4 regions of the Anaerobacillus sp. QJM3NY_17 genome follow, and region 1 is predicted to be linked to each of the others. Evidence: riboswitches for the same ligand, from Rfam matches in the RefSeq annotation. Region 1 holds a riboswitch; each other region holds the start of a gene.
What was found. A riboswitch is a leader RNA that binds a small molecule or an ion and turns the genes downstream of it on or off. The one in region 1 is predicted to bind cyclic di-GMP.
Positions count from the first base shown of each region.

Region 1 (5,275 bases):
GACCAAGGGAAGAAAGAGCAAAGTGCTCAGATGCAAGGCTGTTTAGAGTTGAACGTAAGTCTGCAGCAGGAGTATCAGCTTTTGTATTTTCAAATTTATCAGGCATCTGCGTTACAATTGCACTAGATAGTGCTTTGCTGATCGCAAACATATGCTTATGCCCTTCACGGAATGTCGTGTAAGCTTCTTCGTAATTTCCTTCTGTATACTCATCAAAAGTTGTTAGGACTTGATCCTCGTGAACTTCTAGAACATCTGCAGCGGCTTCCTTAGGAAGATTACCTTCTGTAGCTGTATCAAGGAACGTGGAGAATTCTTCAACAAATTCGTCTACTTCAGCTTCAGCTTCTTTACGAAGTTCTGCATCATCTTCGGTTGCTGCTTTTACGAAATCAGCGGAGTAATCATTGTGACCTCGAAAGATATCTTCAAATTGTGCAGCGGCTTCATCGCCATAGACAGATGCAATCGCTGGTGTCATATCAGCTGCGTTCTGATCTAGGGCTTCAGTTACTTCTTCTGCATCCTCTGTACCGTCATATGATTTCGTCATGGATGAAACAGCTAGTACAAAATGTTCAGATAAGAGCTGGTCAAGTGTTGCGCGTAGATCTGAAGCAGGCGTTTTGGCTGTTGGCTCAGCTGCCGCTGCCCCAGCAACTGTTGGGAATAATAAGGTTAGGCCTAATGCAGGAACCATTAATTTCTTGAATGCTTTTTTCATGTTCATTTTACTTTTCACTCTCCTCGATTTTTTTATCGTTTATTTGGATTACACATAGCTAACGTTCAAAGTGAATAGGTGGATCATTTTTTTATAAACTTTTTAATAAAGTTTTTTAAAATGGTAAAAACACTAATTTTAATATTCTAAAAACAATTGGTTGAACTACCTAATTTGTGGTAGTATTAAACTTCTGTCTGATTCAGAGACAAATCTCATAAGGAGGTAACTGATCTTGGACAATAAGACTCAAAGTGCCTATCGGAAAGAGAAGCAGCAACTCGATCAAATCGCTGCGGAGATTACAAAACAGCGGCAGGTGTTGGAGAACTACCCCAGGTATTCTGGCGATAATGTAACAGAACAAGTTCTTGAGAGCATTCGAGAGGAGAATCGTCAATCTCTTGTCATAGCTTCAAAAGAACCATACTTCGCACGAATGGATTTTCAAGAGGATGAGAAGGAATCACATTCGTATTATATTGGGAAAGTTGGCGTAGCACATGGAGATTCACAGGATTCTCTGGTTGTAGACTGGAGAGCTCCTGTTGCGAGTATGTTCTATGCATTTACAGGGCCAGAAGAGAATGTCTATTATGTATCGCCTGATGGCGTCATCGAAGGGAATATAGAGCTGAAGCGAAATATTGTGATTCGAGATAAAGAACTTCAGCGAGTCGTAGACACCTATGTAGAAGGTAGCGATGATTTAAGTGGCTCAGATGAATTTCTTCTATATCGTCTGAGTGAAAATAAAGATAACCGTCTCCGTGACATCGTATCAACAATACAAACAAAGCAAAATGATATTATTCGTGCTGAGCGATCGACGCCACTTATCATACAAGGAGCAGCAGGAAGTGGTAAGACAACGGTTGCGCTTCATCGATTAGCTTTCTTACTATATGAATACAGAGATACCATTCAAGCGGGTAACATGATTATCTTTGCACCGAATAGGATGTTTCTTGATTATATTTCAGGTGTCCTTCCGGAACTAGGCGTAGGGGGAATTCAACAATCAACCTTCACGGATTGGACAATAAAAACGATTGAAGAAAAGATTACGATTGATTCATCTGGACACGACCTCAGAAAGTGGTTTGGGAAGAGTCGATTCGATTTTTCAATTGCAGAAGGAAGAGTAAAAGGATCACTGGCATTTAAAGAATGGATTGATCAAGCTATACATCGTTATAGCAACTCAGTCGGTCCGGTTGGCTCCTTTCACCCATTTGAAAGAAGAGAGCTTTCAGAAACGAAGATCAAACAATGGTTAAAAGACCTTTCTGCATATCCTGTTGGACGTAAACGCGATATGATGATGAATCGATTTAAAATTTGGATAAAAGATGAGATCAAATCGGTAGAGGGAGCCCATTTAAAGAAAGAATATCGCAAACTAGCAAACGATCAGCTGAAGAATTATTTTAAAACATGGCCGAAGCAAACTGCTCTTTCGTTCTATCAATCACTCTTTCAATCGAATGTTCCTAGCTACATAACACAGTCAGAAAGAGCAGATGTTATAAATGAAGAACTTGTGATGGAAACGGCAAAGCGATTAAAAAAGAAGAAGTTATCGCCGGATGACCTTGCTCCTCTCCTTTACATTCAATTTCAATTAAACGGTATTGATAAAGAACATAGGTTTCAGCATATTGTAATTGACGAAGCTCAGGACTTTTCACCTTTTCAACTGGCGCTTCTGAAAGATGTGAATCGAAGTCAATCTTTTACAATATTAGGGGATTTGGCACAGGGCATTCATTCATATAAGGGCATTCATAACTGGGAAGAATTTAGGGTGCTTTTTAACGGTAAAGAAATTTATATGGAACTTGAACAAAGTTATCGATCGACTTTAGAAATTATTGAATTTGCGAATGAAGTGATAGCTCATGCGGATATACCGGTTCAACCGGCTGTGCCTGTTTTTCGAAGTGGGAAGAAAGTCGAAATAAGCAAAATAGATAAGAAGAGGCATGTTAGTAGCTTGATAAAATCAGCTAAAGAAATGCAAGAGAGAGGTATGAATACAGTAGCGATTGTTGGTAGGAGCGAAGAGGAATGTCGTGATTTGTATGGCAATCTTAGTAGGTATGATGAGAAGTTGCATCTTATTACTGCGAATGATCGATCTTATGAAGGGGGACTATCAATTGTGCCAATCTATCTTACTAAAGGATTAGAATTCGATGGAGTTATATTGGCAAATGCTAACGAAGATAATTATAGTCCACATGCAACAGATGCGAAATTACTATATGTAGGATGTACAAGAGCATTGCATGAATTAAAACTCTTTTATATTGATACTCCTTCACAATTGCTACCAGTTTAATCAAACGTTTGTTTAAAGGTTACCTTTGTTATTTCATACCATGAAATGAGCGATTGTTAGTACATTCAAGTATTAGCACCATTGAGCATTTACTTCACACACTCTACAAAAAAAGCTAAACTCTTTATTATTTATTGCCGATAATAAAAGTAGTTGGAATATAAAACTGAAAAAGGCAAACCTGTTGAAAAGCAGGGACGCAAAGTTATGGGCCAGCCCGCATGAATGCGAATGGTTGCCAAACCGCCAGGCTCCTTTTTGAGCTCTGGGTTGAAAAAAAGGAGAGCGTACATGTGAAGAATGTATCGGTTGCTGTTGGAATTCTCTTTTTTATACTGGGCTTTTTTGTGCAGATAATGGTTTTGCCTGAGGGGAAAGCTGAGGCGATAGAAATGGACACTTCTCTTGCTACATGGATTTGGAACACAAGGGACATTGAAACGAAATCAAATGAGATCCTTCAGTTTATGGAGGAGAAACAAGTAACCGATGCTTACTTGCAAATAAATCGTTCAGTAATGGCATCTTCTTATGAATCATTTATTGGAAATGCGACATCCAAAGGTATTCGTGTACATGCTCTAGATGGGGCACCAAATTGGGCTACAAGAAATGGTGCTACATATCAGGCGAACTTATTTAACTGGTTGGATTCCTATCAAGCTAATGCGACAGAGAATCAAAAGTTTAGTGGTGTTCATCTTGATATAGAACCTTATCTTCATTCTGGCTGGACGAATAGTTATCAAAAAACGATTGCTTTCTATCAAGACCGTTTATCAGATGGAAAAACTCGTGCGATGAGTCTTGGATTATCGTTTGGTGTCGACACTCCTTTTTGGTTTGACGAACAATCTTACAACAATCGGTATGGATCGGGCAATTTAGCTGAGTGGATTATTCAAACGGCGGATGTGACTACATTAATGGCTTACCGTGATCGTGCTGATGGTGCAAATGGAATTGTTGCTCTTATTAGCAATGAGATAGCTTTAGCTGAAAAATATGGCAAGAAAATCTCCGTTGGTGTAGAGACAGGGCAAACGTCAGAAGCTTCCTACATTTCATTCTTTGAAGAGGGAGAAGCAGTCATGATAAAGGAACTTCTCAAAGTAAAGACTGCATATGAGCATTCCTCTTCAGTACAAGGTTTTTCCATACATTACCTTGATAGTTGGATGGCGTTAAAACAATAATAAAGATGAACCCCCGGACTGAAAATCAGCCGGGGGTTATTTTTATGAATTCAGCTTACGATAAAATCGATTTGACGCGACCAACCTGTCCATCTTCAAGACGTACTTTGATACCATGCGGATGGGTGGGGGATTTAGTCAGGATATCTTTTACAACACCTCTTGTCGTTTTCCCTGAACGCTGATCTTGTTTCAAGACGATATCTACAGTTTTCCCTGGTTCTATATTACTTCTGTTCTGTCCGTTCATCAGTAACCTCTTTCTCTGTCGCTTCGTTATGCTGCTCCTCAGGCAACGGATCGACAGTATGTTTGACACTGTATCCTTTTGATACAGCCATTCCAAAAGCAGCGGCAATGACAATCGTCATAATGACAACGACGATGACTGTTATCGTAATAACCATTCCCGAACTCCTTTCCGTGATGTCTGCTTTCACTTTACCATGATTATCGCGGTTAAGATAGAACATGATCTGACGAGGGTTGTCATATAGCTTAATCTGTCTAAGTCGCTGGTCCTATATAAATATATAGCTTTAGCTCATTATGGAGGCTTTGGTAAGCAGGTAGAATCAAAGTATGAAAGGAGGCGATTATGATGAAGAAAGCAGGTTTGCTGTTACTTGGAATCATCGCTGCGATTGTATTGCTGTCGAATCTTGGTTCATTAGTAGGTATGATGATTAGCCTTGTCATCCTCTACATTGCATTTAAGAAGTTTATTCAGGCAGATTCAACAACTGGTAAAGTCATCTGGGGGATCTTAGGATTCATCGGTTTAAGTACTGCCGTGGCGAATATGCCAGCTATTCTTGGTCTCGTAGCTATCTACATTCTTTATGTCGTTTATAAAAAGTGGGATGGAGCAAGTTACGATAAGAAAGACAATGACCCATTCACAAATTTTGAAAAGCAATGGGATGAACTGAAGAAAAGTTAATCAAGCAAAGGAGAGAATGGACATGCCAAATTTACTTAATCGCATCAAAAACTCAATTGAAGCTGATT
Region 1 is NZ_CM149685.1:421,880-427,154, forward strand. Features, by position in the region: gene AC0VYV_RS02255 (globin family protein) at 1-724, opposite strand, end outside; gene AC0VYV_RS02260 (HelD family protein) at 960-3,068, shown strand; cyclic di-GMP riboswitch class I at 3,233-3,319, shown strand; gene AC0VYV_RS02265 (amidase) at 3,362-4,264, shown strand; gene AC0VYV_RS02270 (YwbE family protein) at 4,320-4,514, opposite strand; gene ytzI (YtzI protein) at 4,492-4,671, opposite strand; gene AC0VYV_RS02280 (lmo0954 family membrane protein) at 4,866-5,207, shown strand; gene AC0VYV_RS02285 (PspA/IM30 family protein) at 5,230-5,275, shown strand, end outside.

Region 2 (5,275 bases), 1.7 Mb from region 1:
CAGATGTAAGTCCTCCCAAATGGCACATGGCCCACACAACGTGGTTTTTTGAAACGTTTATTCTGAAAGAATACTGTGAAAATTACAAGTCGTTTCACGAAGAATTCGAATACTTATTTAACTCTTACTATGAAAGTGTAGGAAGTTATTTCCCTCGCCATGCAAGAGGCTTGCTGAGCAGGCCAAGTATAGATAAAGTTAGAAGATATCGATCTGATATTGATGAAGAAATGGTTACTCTTATTCAAGAAATTGACGAAAGTAAACTTCACCAAGTTGCTGATTTAGTAGAAATCGGATTGAATCACGAGCAACAGCATCAAGAGCTTTTAATGACAGACATTAAATATAATTTTTCTATTAATCCATTGAAACCCGTCTACCGTTCACTTGAAGTTAATTTTAAAGAAAAAGCTACACCATTAGAGTGGATCTCATTTGAGGGAGGGCTGATTGAAACGGGTGTAAATGAAGATGATGGTTTTTCCTTTGATAATGAACGTCCAATACATAAATCTTGGCTTGAGCCATTTAAGTTAGCGACTAGAACAGTAACGAACGGGGAATATCTTGCGTTTATTAAAGCTGGTGGTTATAAAGAAGCGACATACTGGTTATCAGATGGTTGGGCAACAGTAAAGAAAGAAAATTGGCAAGCACCGTTGCATTGGGTTGAAAAGGATGGGGAGTGGTATACCTTTACGCTTCATGGGTTAGTTCCACTAAATTTAGAAGAACCTGTTACACATATTAGCTACTACGAAGCTGAAGCATATGCAAGCTTTGTAGGTAAAAGACTTCCTTCTGAGTCCGAATGGGAACTTGCAGTTCGCGATCAGCCGATTGCAGGTAATTTTGTTGAAGATGGCATCTATCATCCCGTTGCATCGGTCAAGGAAAATGAAGGTATAATTAAAAAAGCCTATGGAGATGTGTGGGAATGGACGAAAAGTCCTTATATGCCTTACCCAGGTAATAAACCGCTTGACGGGGCGTTGGGTGAGTATAATGCAAAATTCATGAGCAGTCAGATGATTCTAAGAGGCGGATCATGTGTTACCTCCGTAACTCATATTCGCCCGACCTATCGAAATTTCTTTGGTCCAGATAAACGCTGGCAGTTTACCGGCATTCGTCTTGCAGATGATGAGCTATGATAAAAACTTCGCCAAGTATTCAGCTAGTTGATCTTTTACCAGAACAATCTGATCGACTTCAAGAAGTTTTAAAGGGATTGACAGCTCCTAATAAGAAGCTTGAGCCTAAATTTCTTTATGATCAATATGGATCTGAGCTATTTGAAGAAATCACACAGCTAGAAGAATATTATCCGACTCGAACGGAACTTGGAATAATGGAAGAGTCTCTTGATGATATTCTTGCTTACATTGGCGAAGAATCTAGGGTTATTGAATTTGGAAGTGGGGCAAGTCGCAAAATCAGACTTCTTCTTGAATCTGGATTGATTCAAGAATATAGTCCTATTGATATATCGAAAACATTTTTGAAAGAGTCTGCAGCACAATTGGCATTTGATTATCCTAACATTAAAATTACTGGTATTGTTGCGGATTATACAAATGCCTTTCATCTGCCGGAACATCTGCTTGATCCTTCTAAAAAAAAGACGGTCTTTTTTCCCGGTTCTACAATCGGTAATTTTGAGAAGCAAGAAGCAGAAAGGTTTTTATCAAGAATTTCGAGTACACTATCAAGTAATGATGGATTATTAATTGGAGTTGATCTAAAGAAATCGCCATCTCTTCTGCATCGTGCTTATAATGATAGCAAGGGAGTAACTGCAAAGTTTAATTTAAACATGCTTCGTCATTTGAATCTTTCGTTAGGGGCGAATTTCTCCCTAGATCAGTTTGAGCATTACGCCTATTATAATGCTAATCTGGGAAGGGTTGAGATGCATCTTGTCAGTATGCTAGAGCAAATGGTGACCGTTGGTGATCAACATATCCATTTTGAGAACCATGAAACGATTCATACGGAGAATTCCTATAAATATAGTCTAGAGGAATTTAAACTGTTAGCAGAGAATTCAGGTTTCACATCAATGAAAACATGGACTGATCAAGAACAGCTCTTCAGTTTGCACTATCTTAGTGTGAAATAACGTAAGCTTTCTTACAGACATTCAATGATTATTTCGATATAATTGTTAATGAAGATATAGGTGAAGGAGAGATAATCATGAAGAAGATTGAAACAGCTGATTCTTATCAGTCATTCATTAACAATAATGACGTATCCATTCTAAAATATGAAGCTAACTGGTGCCCGGATTGCAAGCGCCTTGACTTTTTTATTGATGATATAATGAATGCTCATCATGAAAAACAATGGGCTCAAATCGATATTGAACAATTCCCTGAAATTACAGAGGAAAATGATGTTATGGGTATCCCGAGCCTTCTTGTCTATAAAGACGGCAAAAAGATTGGTCACTTGCATAGTGCGAATACCAAAAACCCAGATCAGGTGAAAGAATATTTAAGTCAATTCTAAACAAAAGAGAAGGTTGCGAAGGCAACCTTCTTTTATTTTGTTAGAACATATTCAATGGAGCCGTCGATTAATGAATGAACAAATGCAACTGTATATCCAATGCTAAGGTAAGTAGAAAGTGTCTCACTACAATGGGGATGTAATGGTTCTGTTGGGGCATGAAGACTTTTATACATGGTTTTTACGGTACTAGAGGTGGGTTCACAACGAAGTAGTACAACGTGTTTGCCGCTCCAGGCGGTACTAATATGATTTCTCTGCATATCACTCTTCCTTTGTGAAAAATATATTCAGGGAATACAGTTAGGATATGAGTGAAATCCTAGGATGTTAGAAGTAGAAATGAAAATTTAAAAATATTTTGAATTTTCATCAGATAACTGGTATATTAGTAGCATATAACGTCAAACTTCTCGATAATCGCATTTATTCACTAAAAAGTTGTGTGTTTTGTAAGTTTAAGGTCGGAATGTGTCAGTTCTGAATTCTCCAGACAAGGGCAAACCATCCTAAAGGGTGGGACGCAAAGACACAGGTCTAATGTTGGTTCTCCAACGATGACGGCTGGTCCTCCTGGAAAACCCAAGAAGGAGGAGAAAAGAATGACCATGGCGAAACCTAAGCCTAAGAAGGTACTTGATCAAGAATGGGTTATTCTCATGAGGGCTGCCAGGGAACTTGGATTGAAGAAAGAAGAGGTACAGGCATTCTTAAGACAAGACAAAAACCGACATCTATGAATATACATAAATGAATGACGGCCTTTAAGGTCGTTTTTTTGTGATAAGCTTTGATGAAAGCAAATACGGTGTGAAATGAATAATCCTTGACTTTAGGGCAATATTTTTTGTATCATATGTCATATCAATTGCATACATAAACCATACTAACTATGAAGGATAAATAGTAGTCAGAATAACCTTGACTTTAGCGATTCGGGGACGGTGGAAGCCCGAACGAGGTCTGATGAAACGGCAGTCTGGAGTTACGTTTCTCAAAGTGGATGCCTTATTTGCATCAACTAGGGTGGAACCGCGGGTGCATAAGCTCTCGTCCCTGGACATTTTTTGTCCATGGATTGGGAGCTTTTTATATTGATTGAGAAAAAAGGAGAGAATGACATGACAATTTCAATGGATCAGATCGTTTCAGTATCAAAGCACAGAGGATTTATTTTCCCTGGTTCTGATATTTACGGTGGACTAGCAAATACGTGGGATTATGGACCACTTGGGGTAGAACTTAAGAAAAATATTAAAGATGCATGGTGGAAGAAGTTTGTTCAAGAATCACCTTATAACAGTGGTCTAGATGCCGCCATTCTAATGAATCCAAAAACGTGGGAAGCTTCAGGTCATTTAGGTAATTTCAATGATCCTTTAATTGATTGCAAAAGCTGTAAAACACGTCATCGTGCAGATAAATTAATTGAGGACGCTCTTTCTACTGATGAAGAGGACATGATTGCAGACGGCCTTTCATTTGAAGAAATGGAGCGTTTGATGAAAGAAAATCATATTACTTGCCCTGAGTGTGGCAGTGAAGATTTCACAGAAATTCGTCAATTTGATCTTATGTTTAAAACCCATCAAGGTGTAACTAAATCGAGCACGAGTGAAATTTACCTTCGCCCAGAAACGGCGCAGGGAATCTTCGTAAACTTTAAAAATGTTCAACGCTCTATGCGTAAGAAAGTGCCTTTTGGTATTGCGCAAGTTGGAAAAAGCTTCCGAAATGAAATTACACCAGGTAACTTTACATTCCGTACTCGTGAATTTGAACAAATGGAGCTTGAATTCTTCTGTAAGCCAGGTAACGAATTAGAGTGGCATGAGTATTGGAAAGAGTACTGCAAAAACTGGCTTCTAAATCTTGGTGTAAAAGAAGATAGCATCCGACTGCGTGAGCATGCAGAAGATGAGCTGTCGCATTATAGTAATGCAACAACTGATATCGAGTACAAGTTCCCATTTGGCTGGGGCGAACTTTGGGGTGTTGCTTCACGAACAGATTACGACTTAAAGCAGCATATGGAACATTCCAATGAAGATTTCACTTATCACGATCAACAAACAGGGGAGAAGTATGTGCCTTATTGCATTGAGCCTTCACTTGGTGCTGACCGCGTCACTCTTGCTTTCTTGATTGAAGCATATGAGGAACAGGAGCTTGAAGATGGCACAACTAGAAGTGTGATGCACTTCCATCCAGCGATCGCTCCGTTTAAAGCTGCTGTATTCCCTCTATCTAAGAAGCTTTCTGAAGAAGCGCGTGCTGTTCATGCGGAACTTTCGAAATACTTTATGGTTGATTATGATGAGGCTGGCTCAATTGGTAAACGTTACCGTCGTCATGATGAAGTTGGTACACCGTACGCTATTACATTTGATTTTGATTCTGTTGAAGACCAACAAGTGACGATTCGTGACCGTGACACAATGGAACAAAAGAGAATGCCGATTTCTGAACTGAAAAGCTTTCTTGAAGAAAAAACACAATTTTAATGTAGGAAGCCGCTCAAAATACGAGCGGCTTTTCTTTATAATGAAGAATAACAATGATTCTTATTGATCGTTTACCCACGAGATTAAGCTAACTTGTTGTATAACTAATAAGGAGTGAATAGTAAGTGAAGATTCTATGGGATTTTGATGGCACATTATTTGATACATACCCTGCTTTTACAAAAGTGATGAAAGAATTAGTTTCTAAAGATGTAAAGGAAGAAGATATTTTAAAAGAGCTAAAAGTGTCTTTT
Region 2 is NZ_CM149685.1:2,095,155-2,100,429, forward strand. Features, by position in the region: gene egtB (ergothioneine biosynthesis protein EgtB) at 1-1,157, shown strand, start outside; gene egtD (L-histidine N(alpha)-methyltransferase) at 1,154-2,125, shown strand; gene AC0VYV_RS11190 (thioredoxin family protein) at 2,203-2,517, shown strand; gene AC0VYV_RS11195 (hypothetical protein) at 2,550-2,780, opposite strand; cyclic di-GMP riboswitch class I at 3,006-3,094, shown strand; gene AC0VYV_RS11200 (anti-repressor SinI family protein) at 3,120-3,257, shown strand; gene AC0VYV_RS11205 (glycine--tRNA ligase) at 3,639-5,021, shown strand; gene AC0VYV_RS11210 (HAD-IA family hydrolase) at 5,147-5,275, shown strand, end outside.
Region 2: linked by a shared signal. The riboswitch ahead of AC0VYV_RS11200 (anti-repressor SinI family protein) and the one ahead of AC0VYV_RS02265 (amidase) in region 1 are both predicted to bind cyclic di-GMP.

Region 3 (5,275 bases), 720 kb from region 1:
GTATCAAAGGACCGATCGGCAAAGGTAAAGCAACAGCAACAGTGGACGGCGAAGTTGCAGCTGAAGCCGAGATTATGTTTGCATTGAAGTAGGACAAGCAAACCCCTATTTCCGTAATTTATACGGAAATAGGGGTTTTTTGGAGTGTGAAGTTCACTTTAGTAGAGGCTCGATGATGACTCAAATGTTGATGTAATGTTAAACGATCATAGAGACTATGTAAATTCTAACAAATACCCTTTTTTACCTGCTATGATTTACTCAACCGCTCCATAGCGGTAAAACTTATCGAGTTCAGGGAGGAATTTTGGAAATGAATAACAAGAAATTCATGCTCAAAATTGCAACTTCGTTAGTAGCTGTAATGTTAATCACAGCGTGTAACAGCGGTGAAAATGATTCTGAGAACGGCAATAACTCTATGAACAATGGAGCCAACACCGAAGAGCCAGCGGCTAACGAAAACTCTGAGAACTCTGCTGAATAAGAACTTTCTCTCCTGTCCTTCGTGGACAGGAGTTTCTTATTTCAATAGCAATTCGATTTTAAGTAGTTGTTTTATTCATCATTGCCATGATGGAGTTGCCACTTCTTAAACTCTAAATAGTCTGCGAAATCTTTTTTTGTAATACCTGAGCGCATCGCTTCTTCGATTAATTCTTTCCACTCCGTGTCGAGTGCCGGCTCCTCGTGATCTTCTTCTAATATGAACACTTCAATAGGAACCTTTAATTCTGCCGCTATTTTTTCAAGAAATTGAATAGAAGGATTAGCCTGTTGATTTCGTTCAATCGAACTTAAATAAGATTTGGCAACCCCTGCCCGTTTAGCGAGTTCAGTTAAAGACAGTCCCATACGATTCCGATAAAGTTTAATTTTTTCCCCTATCATCCCTTTACCTCGACTTTATCATTATTTATTGTGTTAATTTTATCAAGAACAATTTGTTCTGTAAACAGAACAAATGTCGTGTTTTTATATTAATTTTCTAAAAGTCTCTTTGAACAAAATAATTAAAATTTAAGAACGAGAGAGTATTTGGTAGGATATAGAAGATTATAAGCTGGTAACAGCCTTATATAAAGAATTTTCAGTCTTTTTAATCTTCCAAAATAAGACTATATTAGATGTACATTCTAAATAAAGAACAAAACGTTCTTTATTAATGTCGTTTATTGCTGAATTATATAAGGGGGATGGGGAATGAAAACGTATACTGACGAAAAATTGGATCAGGAATGGGTGACCCTTATTTCAATTGCAAGAAGAATGGGATTATCTAAGGAGGAAGTGAAGGATTTTCTAATCAATTCCTCAAAAAAATAAGGAGGAATGATGGTGATCAAATTAGGGGAAGGGACTTTTGTCTCTTATATTTTAGGGAAGAGGATTAAAATCATTGCGGTTGATAAACAGATCGCCAAACTCTACATCAATGACGAATATAAAGGGAAGTGCGATTTATCTTTTATTCTAGAGAAAATCCACGGACTTGAAAATAAAGAACAAGACATCAAAGGAATAATCCGAGATGAACAGAAAATGTACGATGAACTTAGGGAGGTTATACAAAACCAAAATATATCGTCTCATTATGAATAAAGGGAAAACGTAGGAGCAGTTTTTTGTTATTTATTTAGCATGGATTAACGCTCTTGATGGATTTATCACATATTGTGGAGTTCAAAATGGATGGATCGGAGAAGTGAATCCATTAATGCGAATGCTATTTCAAATGGATCCACTTGTTATCCTAATGTATAAATAGGTTTGTCTCTTTTTTTGATCGCCTTACTTTTAAAATTTCATCACTTTAAATCCGGTTTAATACGGATTTTATTAATCGTGGTGGCTTCAACATTATATTCTTTCATATTGTGTATCCACGGCTATTGGGTATATATCCTGTTAACTAAATAGATAAGAGCCTACTGGAAGATGTCGGCTCTTAAAAAAAACAATTTATTGATCAGACCCCTGTTTGGCACGCCACTTATTAAACTCCAGAAACTCCCTGAACTGGTCCTTACTTATACCAGACTCCATTGCTTCTTTAACGATCTTTTTCCATTCCGAGTCTAACTCACTCTGATGAATAGGATCATCTCCCTGAAGTAGTACCTCTACCGAAACATCAAGAACATTAGATATTTTATCTAGGAATTGGATAGAGGGATTTGATTGTATATTTCGTTCAATTGAACTCAGATATGACTTGGCCACATTCGCACGTTCCGCTAATTCTGAAAGAGATAACCCTTTGCGTAAACGATACTTCTTTACTTCTTCACCTATCACGTGTATCCCTCCGATGCTTCGACAAAATTCTTTGATTGTATGTAATTATACCAGTATGTTATTGTTCCGTAAATAGAACGAAAGCGGCATCCGTTCCGCCGCTTTCGTTCAGGTTACATTCCCTCATTTTTGAGAAACGCTTTGATTTCAGAAATTTTGATGCCCAATTCCTTCGCTTCTTTCATTAATTTAATCCATTCCTCGTCCAGATTTTCTTCCGTATGTACGCCCATGTAACTCCTCCTTAAACTCTTTCCAGGTAGTTCAGCCATCATAGAAGCCTTCTATCAAGAAGCTTCCTTAGATCTGTTTACTTTGCGCCCACTTTTTTTCAAAAATGGTTGCCCTTTTCTGGAGGATACTTTGTACGATCCATCATATATTTATGAAAATCCTACTATTATAATAGGCCATTAAACCTACGAAATGTGTTGTAATTTGTAAAAAATATCAAAAATATATGACTTTTTTTGTAAATAAATAGCTTTTTTTAAATTTGGTGTTAGGAAAATACATACATCCACTTGAGATGGTCAAAATAGGACTATTACAACGATGGAGGTTTTTCTATGAAAAAGTGGATGATGTTACTGATGACGATGTTTCTTTCCCTGAGTATTGCGGCTTGTTCGAATGCAAATGAAGAAGAAGGACCGGTAGAAGATCCCGAAATGCAAGAAGATACACCAGAAGATGAAGAGAATGTTAACGAAGACGATGGAACGATTGATCAGGAAGACGATGATACAATGAATAAGGATGGTTCAGAAGAAGGCGATAAAGATGAAGATGGTAACATGGATGAAGGGGACATGGACGACACTGAAAAGCAACCGAATGATGAAACTGAAAACCAGCAATAGGGACCTTAACGGGTCTCTTTTTTTATATAAAATTGTCTAAAAAGTAGGTGGACGGGAATAGTCAGAAAAAAGGAGAGTGCTAAATATGAAGAAGGTAGCCGTTATAACAGGTGGTGGATCTGGCATTGGAGAAGCCGCAGCTAAACGCTTTGCAAAAGAAGGCGTTCGAGTTTGCTTATTTGATTTGAAGGAAAGTCGAGCAGAACAAGTGAAGGAGTCGATCGTAAAAAACGGCGGAGAGGCGTTTGTCCTTAATGTGGATGTGGCCGATGAAGAACGAGTTACATATGGTTTGAAGCAAGTTGTTAACAAATGGGGACGCATTGATATTCTGTTTAACAATGCAGGAATTAATGGCACACTGAATCCGATTGAAGAAATGAAGGTTGATGAGTGGGATCAGACGATTGAGACAAATTTAAGAAGTACTTTTCTAATGGTGAAACATACAATCCCTTATATGAAAGAAGATGGAGGGAGTATCATTATTACTAGTTCCATAAATGGGAATCGGACTTTTTCGAACTTCGGTATGTCTGCTTATAGTACTTCAAAAGCAGGACAGGTAGCCTTTATGAAAATGGCTGCTCTTGAACTAGCTCAATATCACATTCGCGTAAACGCCATTTGCCCTGGGGCAATCGATACGAACATTGATCAAAACACAGACAAAAAAGATGGTGTAGAAGAAATTGAAATTCCAGTAGAATATCCTGAAGGAAGTCATCCGCTTGAGCAAAAACCAGGTTCGTCACAACAGGTGGCAGACGTCGTTTACTTTCTAACTTCTGATGCATCCAGTCATGTAACAGGGACAGAGTTGTATGTAGATGGGGCGGAATCGCTGCTATAATGACTTGCTGCTCGGGTTTCTTATTGACGACGCTCATTTGTCAGCTTATCGTTTAGGGTGAGGTGAAGCAGATGTTTACTAAAGTGCACCATGTTGCGATTATTTGCGGAGATTACGAAAAATCAAAAAAGTTCTATGTAGACACACTCGGTCTTAAGGTTATCGAGGAAACTTACAGAGAAGAACGAAATTCATACAAACTTGATCTTGCCGTCGGAGATCATACAAGAATTGAATTATTTTCATTCCCGAATGCGCCAGAAAGACCAAGCTATCCTGAAGCAAAGGGACTAAGACATATCGCTTTTGAAGTATTAGACCTTGATAAGGCCGTTAATCATCTAACAGAAAGAGGAGTATCTTCTATTGAAGATGTAAGAGTGGATGAGCTCACAATGAAGCGGTTCACTTTTTTCAATGATCCGGATGGTCTACCGATCGAGCTGTGCGAAAAATAATGAAATTTTCTAAAAATAAGTTGATTACTTCCAAATCCTGTGGCAAAATAGATCGTGAAAGCGTTTGCTTAGATTTGGAACAGTTAGCTTATTTTTTTATTTATAACTGCAAACGGTTTCCTAAAATTTACGGTTTTGTGCAAACGGTTTCACTAATCGTATTTTCAAGGGGGAAAAGGATGAAAAGGGGTAATCGAAGGAGATTTTCACTGTCACTCGTCGTCGTTCTGTTGATTCAATTGCTTGCTGGAGCTATTCCTGGAGCAGTGAAAGCGGCAGCAGTTAGTCCTCTCATAGACGGATCATCAGCTACGTTTATTTATGAAGGAGAAGGGAGCGAAGAATCGGTCCTTGTTGCAGGTGATTTTACAAATTGGCAGGAAGGGGCACTTCCACTCGAGAAGGTAGATGACGTCTGGGAGTTAACGATAGATGGTCTATCCGATGGACTTCATCAGTACAAATTTATCGTGGGAGATGAATGGATGAAAGATCCTTTAAATCCAAATGGTGGCGATAATAGTACCTTTACGATTGGCGAGGTGACAGACGAACGAATTGTCACCCTTGTTGGCGATTTGCAGGACGAGCTCGGTGCTTCAAAGGAATGGGATCCAACAGCTGAGGAAACAAAGATGGAAGCCGTGGGAGGAGGATATTATGAATTCTCTGGTGAACTTCCAGCAGGGAGTTATGAATATAAAATAGCGATCAATCAATCTTGGGGAGAGAGCTATGGTGATGGTGGAAACAATCTTAAATTAACGCTGGATGAGAAAACAAAAGTAACGTTTTATTATCAT
Region 3 is NZ_CM149685.1:4,081,492-4,086,766, reverse strand. Features, by position in the region: gene fabZ (3-hydroxyacyl-ACP dehydratase FabZ) at 1-92, shown strand, start outside; gene AC0VYV_RS20830 (hypothetical protein) at 314-487, shown strand; gene AC0VYV_RS20825 (helix-turn-helix domain-containing protein) at 559-891, opposite strand; gene AC0VYV_RS20820 (anti-repressor SinI family protein) at 1,204-1,326, shown strand; gene AC0VYV_RS20815 (hypothetical protein) at 1,339-1,602, shown strand; gene AC0VYV_RS20810 (DUF5658 family protein) at 1,631-1,768, shown strand; gene AC0VYV_RS20805 (helix-turn-helix domain-containing protein) at 1,963-2,298, opposite strand; gene AC0VYV_RS20800 (anti-repressor SinI family protein) at 2,412-2,531, opposite strand; cyclic di-GMP riboswitch class I at 2,554-2,654, opposite strand; gene AC0VYV_RS20795 (hypothetical protein) at 2,868-3,161, shown strand; gene AC0VYV_RS20790 (SDR family oxidoreductase) at 3,247-4,014, shown strand; gene gloA2 (SMU1112c/YaeR family gloxylase I-like metalloprotein) at 4,086-4,472, shown strand; gene AC0VYV_RS20780 (alpha amylase N-terminal ig-like domain-containing protein) at 4,652-5,275, shown strand, end outside.
Region 3: linked by a shared signal. The riboswitch ahead of AC0VYV_RS20800 (anti-repressor SinI family protein) and the one ahead of AC0VYV_RS02265 (amidase) in region 1 are both predicted to bind cyclic di-GMP.

Region 4 (5,275 bases), 680 kb from region 1:
TTACCGATTGATTCAAATCATTGATGGCGCCTCACTAATGGGGTGTAACACTGTCATAACCGGATTAAGGAAGGAAGTTGTAAGGAAAGTAACGGAGCTTGGCATTAAATTAGGTGAAGAAATCAAAACGTTAGGTACGTTACAGCAGGCATTAGGGAAATATTTTATTGCTTAATGATGCTTACCTGTGTTTATAGATACTATGATAATAAATTAAAAGACGGACCCAAAAGAACGATCCGCCAATTATATATCTAGTTATTCTGTTTTTTAAAGCAACCGTTCGTAATATAAAGTTAGCCAGACTTTTCTGGTTAACTTTTTTATATGTTCTTACTATAGCGGTGATGGGGGCTGAACGTTGCGCATCTGAGGCTCTATTCCCGTTAGGTAAACAGTTCACTCCCTACTTGTACATACATAAGGCTTAAAATCCAAGCTCCCTTTAACTAACCTTCGAGTTAATCGAAGAAAAGAAGTTTCTCTCTTTTTACATTTCACCATATAATTTCCATATTATCCATTCATTATCTACCGAAATTGAAGTCGATTTCAAGTACTAATTCTGAAGCGTACAATGGATGTCTAAATGATATTCTAAAAATGGTTGAAAGATACAACCAAAACAGCAACACCATGGAAAAGTAAAGAGTCTGATTTAGCTATCAAATCAGACTCTAGAACAGTATATATTTGTATATTTGCAGCTCTAAACAGAACCTGTTATGGCTGCAGGGCATCCTATTCTAGTTGGTTAGTTGAATCGTTAGATGGAGAAATTTAAAATTCTTCATAAGTAGCTGGATCTTGATCATTCAATCGTCCATTTGGTTTCGTTAATTCAGCCATCATCGCCATTTCTGTTTCATTTAAAGAAAAGTCAAAAATAGAGAGGTTCTCAAGCTGACGTTCTGGAGAAGAAGATTTAGGAATCGGGATGGATCCTAATTGATAATGCCAGCGTAAAATCACCTGAGAGACTGATTTGTTATGTTGATTTGCAATTTGACTGATCGTTTCATTTTCTAAAATGTCAGTCACTCGAGCTAGCGGACTCCAGGATTGTGTTTTGATGTTGTTTTGTTGATGAAATCTTCTCTGATCTTCCTGGTTGAAGAAGGGGTGTAGTTCGATTTGATTGATGCTTGGCTTTACGCCGGTTTCCTTTTCCAATTGCTCTAGATGCTCCGGAAGGAAATTACATACGCCAATCGAGCGAATGAGTCCCCATTTCTTAGCGTCAATTAAAGCTTGCCAAGCTTCTGGATAAAGACCTTGTTTAGGGTTCGGCCAGTGAATGAGGTACAAATCGTAATAATCCAGGTTGGCTCTATATAACGACTCTTGAATGGCTGTAACAGCTTTCTTATATTCTTGATAGCGACCTGGTAATTTAGAAGTGACGCGCAGTTCATTTCTAGGAACTGTACTTCGACGAATGGCTTCGCCTACGGTTCCTTCGTTTTCGTAATTGTAAGCTGTATCGATGAGGCGATAGCCAACGTCAATCGCACTATTAATAGCGGTTGCCCCTTCATTTCCATTTAGCAAGTAAGTACCGAAACCGATAGCGGGTAGTGTAAGTCCATCATTCAACGTTAGTTCTGGGATTGATTCCTTCAACAAAGATCATTCCTTTCAATAATAATTAACTTTTTTATCTCACTTTAAATCTACCACTTCCTAAAAAATGCAAACATATGTAAGCGTATTAACAGTAAATTTATTTGTGAAGGGAGATGAAATCAATTAGAATTCATCAAAAAAAGCTTATTGGCCAGTTGTGACCAGATAAGCTTTTTTTATATAGCGTCATGAGAGGCTGTCTCATCAAGTGAAATTGGCGATTTGTTCGTAACACTCCGTACGTGTTTGGGGAGGATTGATGCCTCTTCGGATGATTTCGCTCGTTAACATTTCAATAAAAGCTTCATCTAATTGAAGAGTATACGCATCACAAAATGCAATTAGTAAATCCTTAGTTGATAAGAGTCGCAATCTATTCGCCCTCCCTATTGTATTTGGTTTTGTTTAAACGGTTATTGAATAGCGCTGCTTAATTTTGACGTTTGGCATAATCAAAATAATGAAGCAGAACCTTTTTCCCTTTTAGCCGTTTTTCCAAATAAGAGATAAACAAGGAGGTAGTGGATGGCTCATAGAAGTTATTCCGATGAACGTTAATTTCATGAATGGCTGATTGGTCAGAACGTTTTGGACGATAAGCTCGATCAGACGTCATCGCAATGAAGCTATCGATGACTCGAAGAATCGAAACAAATCGAGGAATTTGCTCATATTGTAATTGATAAGGATAGCCAGTACCATCGCTATTCTCATGATGATTTAGTATAAGAGACGGCTCAATATCAATCTCTGGAAAATCATTAAGTAGCTCTATTCCAAACTCTGGATGCCGCTCGACATACTCTTTCTCATAAAGGGTTAGTGGGCTCTTTTTTTGAAGAATTTCTGTTGGGACAAGTAGTTTACCGATGTCATGTAGCAAAACAGACTCAAGAAAGCGCCGTTTCAACAGTGATCGGAAATTGTAATGCAAACAGAAATCAATAAAGTAGCTCGTAGTTTGTACTGAATGGAGAAAGCTATGAGGGTCGTGACGTCTTAGGAGTTCCATCATTCGCAGTGTGTGTGATGAAAATAAATTAGCGTGCCCGTACAATGTACACTTTTCCATGTTCATTCTCCTTTTTAAGGAGCCGGTTGCACTACTTGCTCCCTATCACTCAAGTGCCCAGGCTAGAATGATAGTTCATCGCATTCTCTTTTTTTGTGGTTCTCTTACTGAGGTATCTTGACATAAGGATATACTTATATAATAAATACCATAAAAAGGTGAATTTGTTAACTGTTTTCTTTGATTTTTCAGTTTTTTTATTTGGAATGCCAATGAAAGGAGATTGAGAAATGAGTTCTGACGTACTAATTGTTGGCGCAGGTCCTACGGGTCTTGTATTAGCACTCCACCTAGCGAAATATGGAGTTTCATTTCGGATCATCGAGAAAAATGAGGGACCCGGAGAAGCATCGCGTGCGCTAATTGTACACGCTAGAACCCTAGAATTTTATAACCAAATGGGCTTCGCGGAAGAAGTCATCCACCGGGGGATTAAATTGAAGTCTATCCAATTTCGAGAAGGAATGAAAGCAAAAGCCAACATCAATTTTCACGATCTTGGAAAAGGATTAAGTCCTTTCCCATTTGCCCTAAGCTATCCGCAAGATGATCACGAGCAGCTGCTAATTAACAAATTAGCCGACGAAGGCGTTGAGGTAGAATGGAAGACAGAGTTGGTTTCATTTATGGATGAAGGGGACCATGTTCAAGCCGTTATTAAAAAAGATAATAAGGAAGAGCGGAGTGAGTTTTCATATATATGCGGGTGTGATGGAGCACACAGTACCGTTCGAAGAGAAGTTGCTTTTGATTTTCCAGGTGGAACGTATGAGGAACTGTTTTTTGTGGCAGATGTTAAAGCGAACACTGGCCAGTTATCTGAAAGTAGTTTAAATGTGTATTTAGATTCTGACACCTTTTACCTGTTCATGCCAGTTAGAAGCACGGGAATGGAGCGGATTATTGGAATAGTTCCTCGCCATTTAACCGATCAAAGCTCAGTTGCGTTCAAGGATTTCCAGTCGCTGATCGAGCAGAGAACAGGCATAACGATTCAGCATGTGAACTGGTTCCAAACGTACAAAGTTCATCATCGCGTTAGCAGTCATTTTAGAAAAGGACGTGCCTTTATTGCCGGAGATGCTGGGCACATTCATAGCCCGGCTGGCGGACAGGGCATGAACACCGGGATTGGGGACGCGGTGAACTTAGCGTGGAAGCTAGCCGCAGTGCTGCTTCAGAAAGCGGATGAAGCTATTCTTGATACGTTTGAAAAGGAGCGCATTGGCTTTGCGAGAACGCTAATCGATACAACAGATCGAGCATTTACTTCTATTATAGGCGATCACATGACGAGCAGATTACTGCGCAAAATCGTTATACCGAACGTGGCTCCATTTGCGCTTCGTTCCTTTTCAATTGCTCGAAAAGCAGCCTTTAGAAGGCTTTCTCAAATCAACATTCATTATCGCGAAAGTCATCTTAGTGATGGTACAGCGGGGGAAGTTCATGGTGGAGATCGCCTGCCATGGATTCAAACAAATTCATGCAATAATTATGGAGCGCTTAAGTCAATGGATTGGCAGCTTCACGTATATGGTCAGGCAAATGAAGCCGTTAAGGATTTTGCCAGGGTATCTGGATATGCTCTATATGAGTTTAGCTTTGAAAAAGCAATGACGAAAAAAGGATTGCAGGAAAATGCGCTGTACCTGATCCGTCCGGATGGTTATGTAGCCTTAGCGGATAGTGAACAGAAAGTGGAAAGATTGAAGCAGTACGTATCAAAATTCAATATTTTATCTTTATATAAGGAGACTTAAGTGCAAAGTTCAGTTATTTTTGTCCTTAAGTCTCCCTGCTTTGTTTAGACATTGTGATGAAAATATCGGTAATCACTTTTGCTACATATATAACGAATAAGTAAGCCCCTAATAAAACAAACCAATTCGTGTATAACTTAAAGAGGTCGAGCCAAATTAAAATCGGTTTGAAAATAAATGTGAATCCTAAAGCAGAAAGCGTGCCATATAACCAATAGTTTTTCTTATGTGATAAGCACCACTGATAAAGCAAAATAAAGTATACAGGGACAAGAGCCCCATCGATACTAATGCTTGCAGGTAATTGCGGAATCGCAATATAAGGGTAGTCCCACCAGGATTTACGAACACCTAATGCATCCACATAAGCAGCTATGACGTGAACGGAATACCCAAAAAATCCAAGCAGAAAAATGTTGCGCCGATCGATTCGAAAATAAAGAACCACAAGCGGCACTAAGATGAACGCTAAAATAAGCCAGAACTGCCAGGTTGTATAGTCAGAATAACTTTGCCAATAATGATTCGCTTTCTCTTCAAGCTCTCTTCGCAACGATACAAGTTGATCAAACTGCTGTTGTCGATCCATGATGAACACCACCTTTAGGGATAGTATTCATCGGACAAATAGTTGTTATTACGATTTTCAGAAAAATTTTTATGGCAAGCACTTAACAGTGAAAGTGGTGATTTTTCTTATTTTTTGTGAAAAATCATTTATGCATAAGGAGTTTGAGTTTTTATAGCGAAATGATTTAGAAGTGGAGTTTCATTATTCTAAAGGGAGTGATCGAATGGTTCAAACGGCGAAGCA
Region 4 is NZ_CM149685.1:1,103,198-1,108,472, forward strand. Features, by position in the region: gene AC0VYV_RS05960 (STAS domain-containing protein) at 1-175, shown strand, start outside; gene AC0VYV_RS05965 (aldo/keto reductase) at 781-1,623, opposite strand; gene sda (sporulation histidine kinase inhibitor Sda) at 1,831-1,998, opposite strand; gene AC0VYV_RS05975 (HD-GYP domain-containing protein) at 2,057-2,698, opposite strand; cyclic di-GMP riboswitch class II at 2,710-2,793, opposite strand; gene AC0VYV_RS05980 (FAD-dependent oxidoreductase) at 2,929-4,461, shown strand; gene AC0VYV_RS05985 (CBO0543 family protein) at 4,487-5,050, opposite strand; gene AC0VYV_RS05990 (VOC family protein) at 5,256-5,275, shown strand, end outside.
Region 4: linked by a shared signal. The riboswitch ahead of AC0VYV_RS05975 (HD-GYP domain-containing protein) and the one ahead of AC0VYV_RS02265 (amidase) in region 1 are both predicted to bind cyclic di-GMP.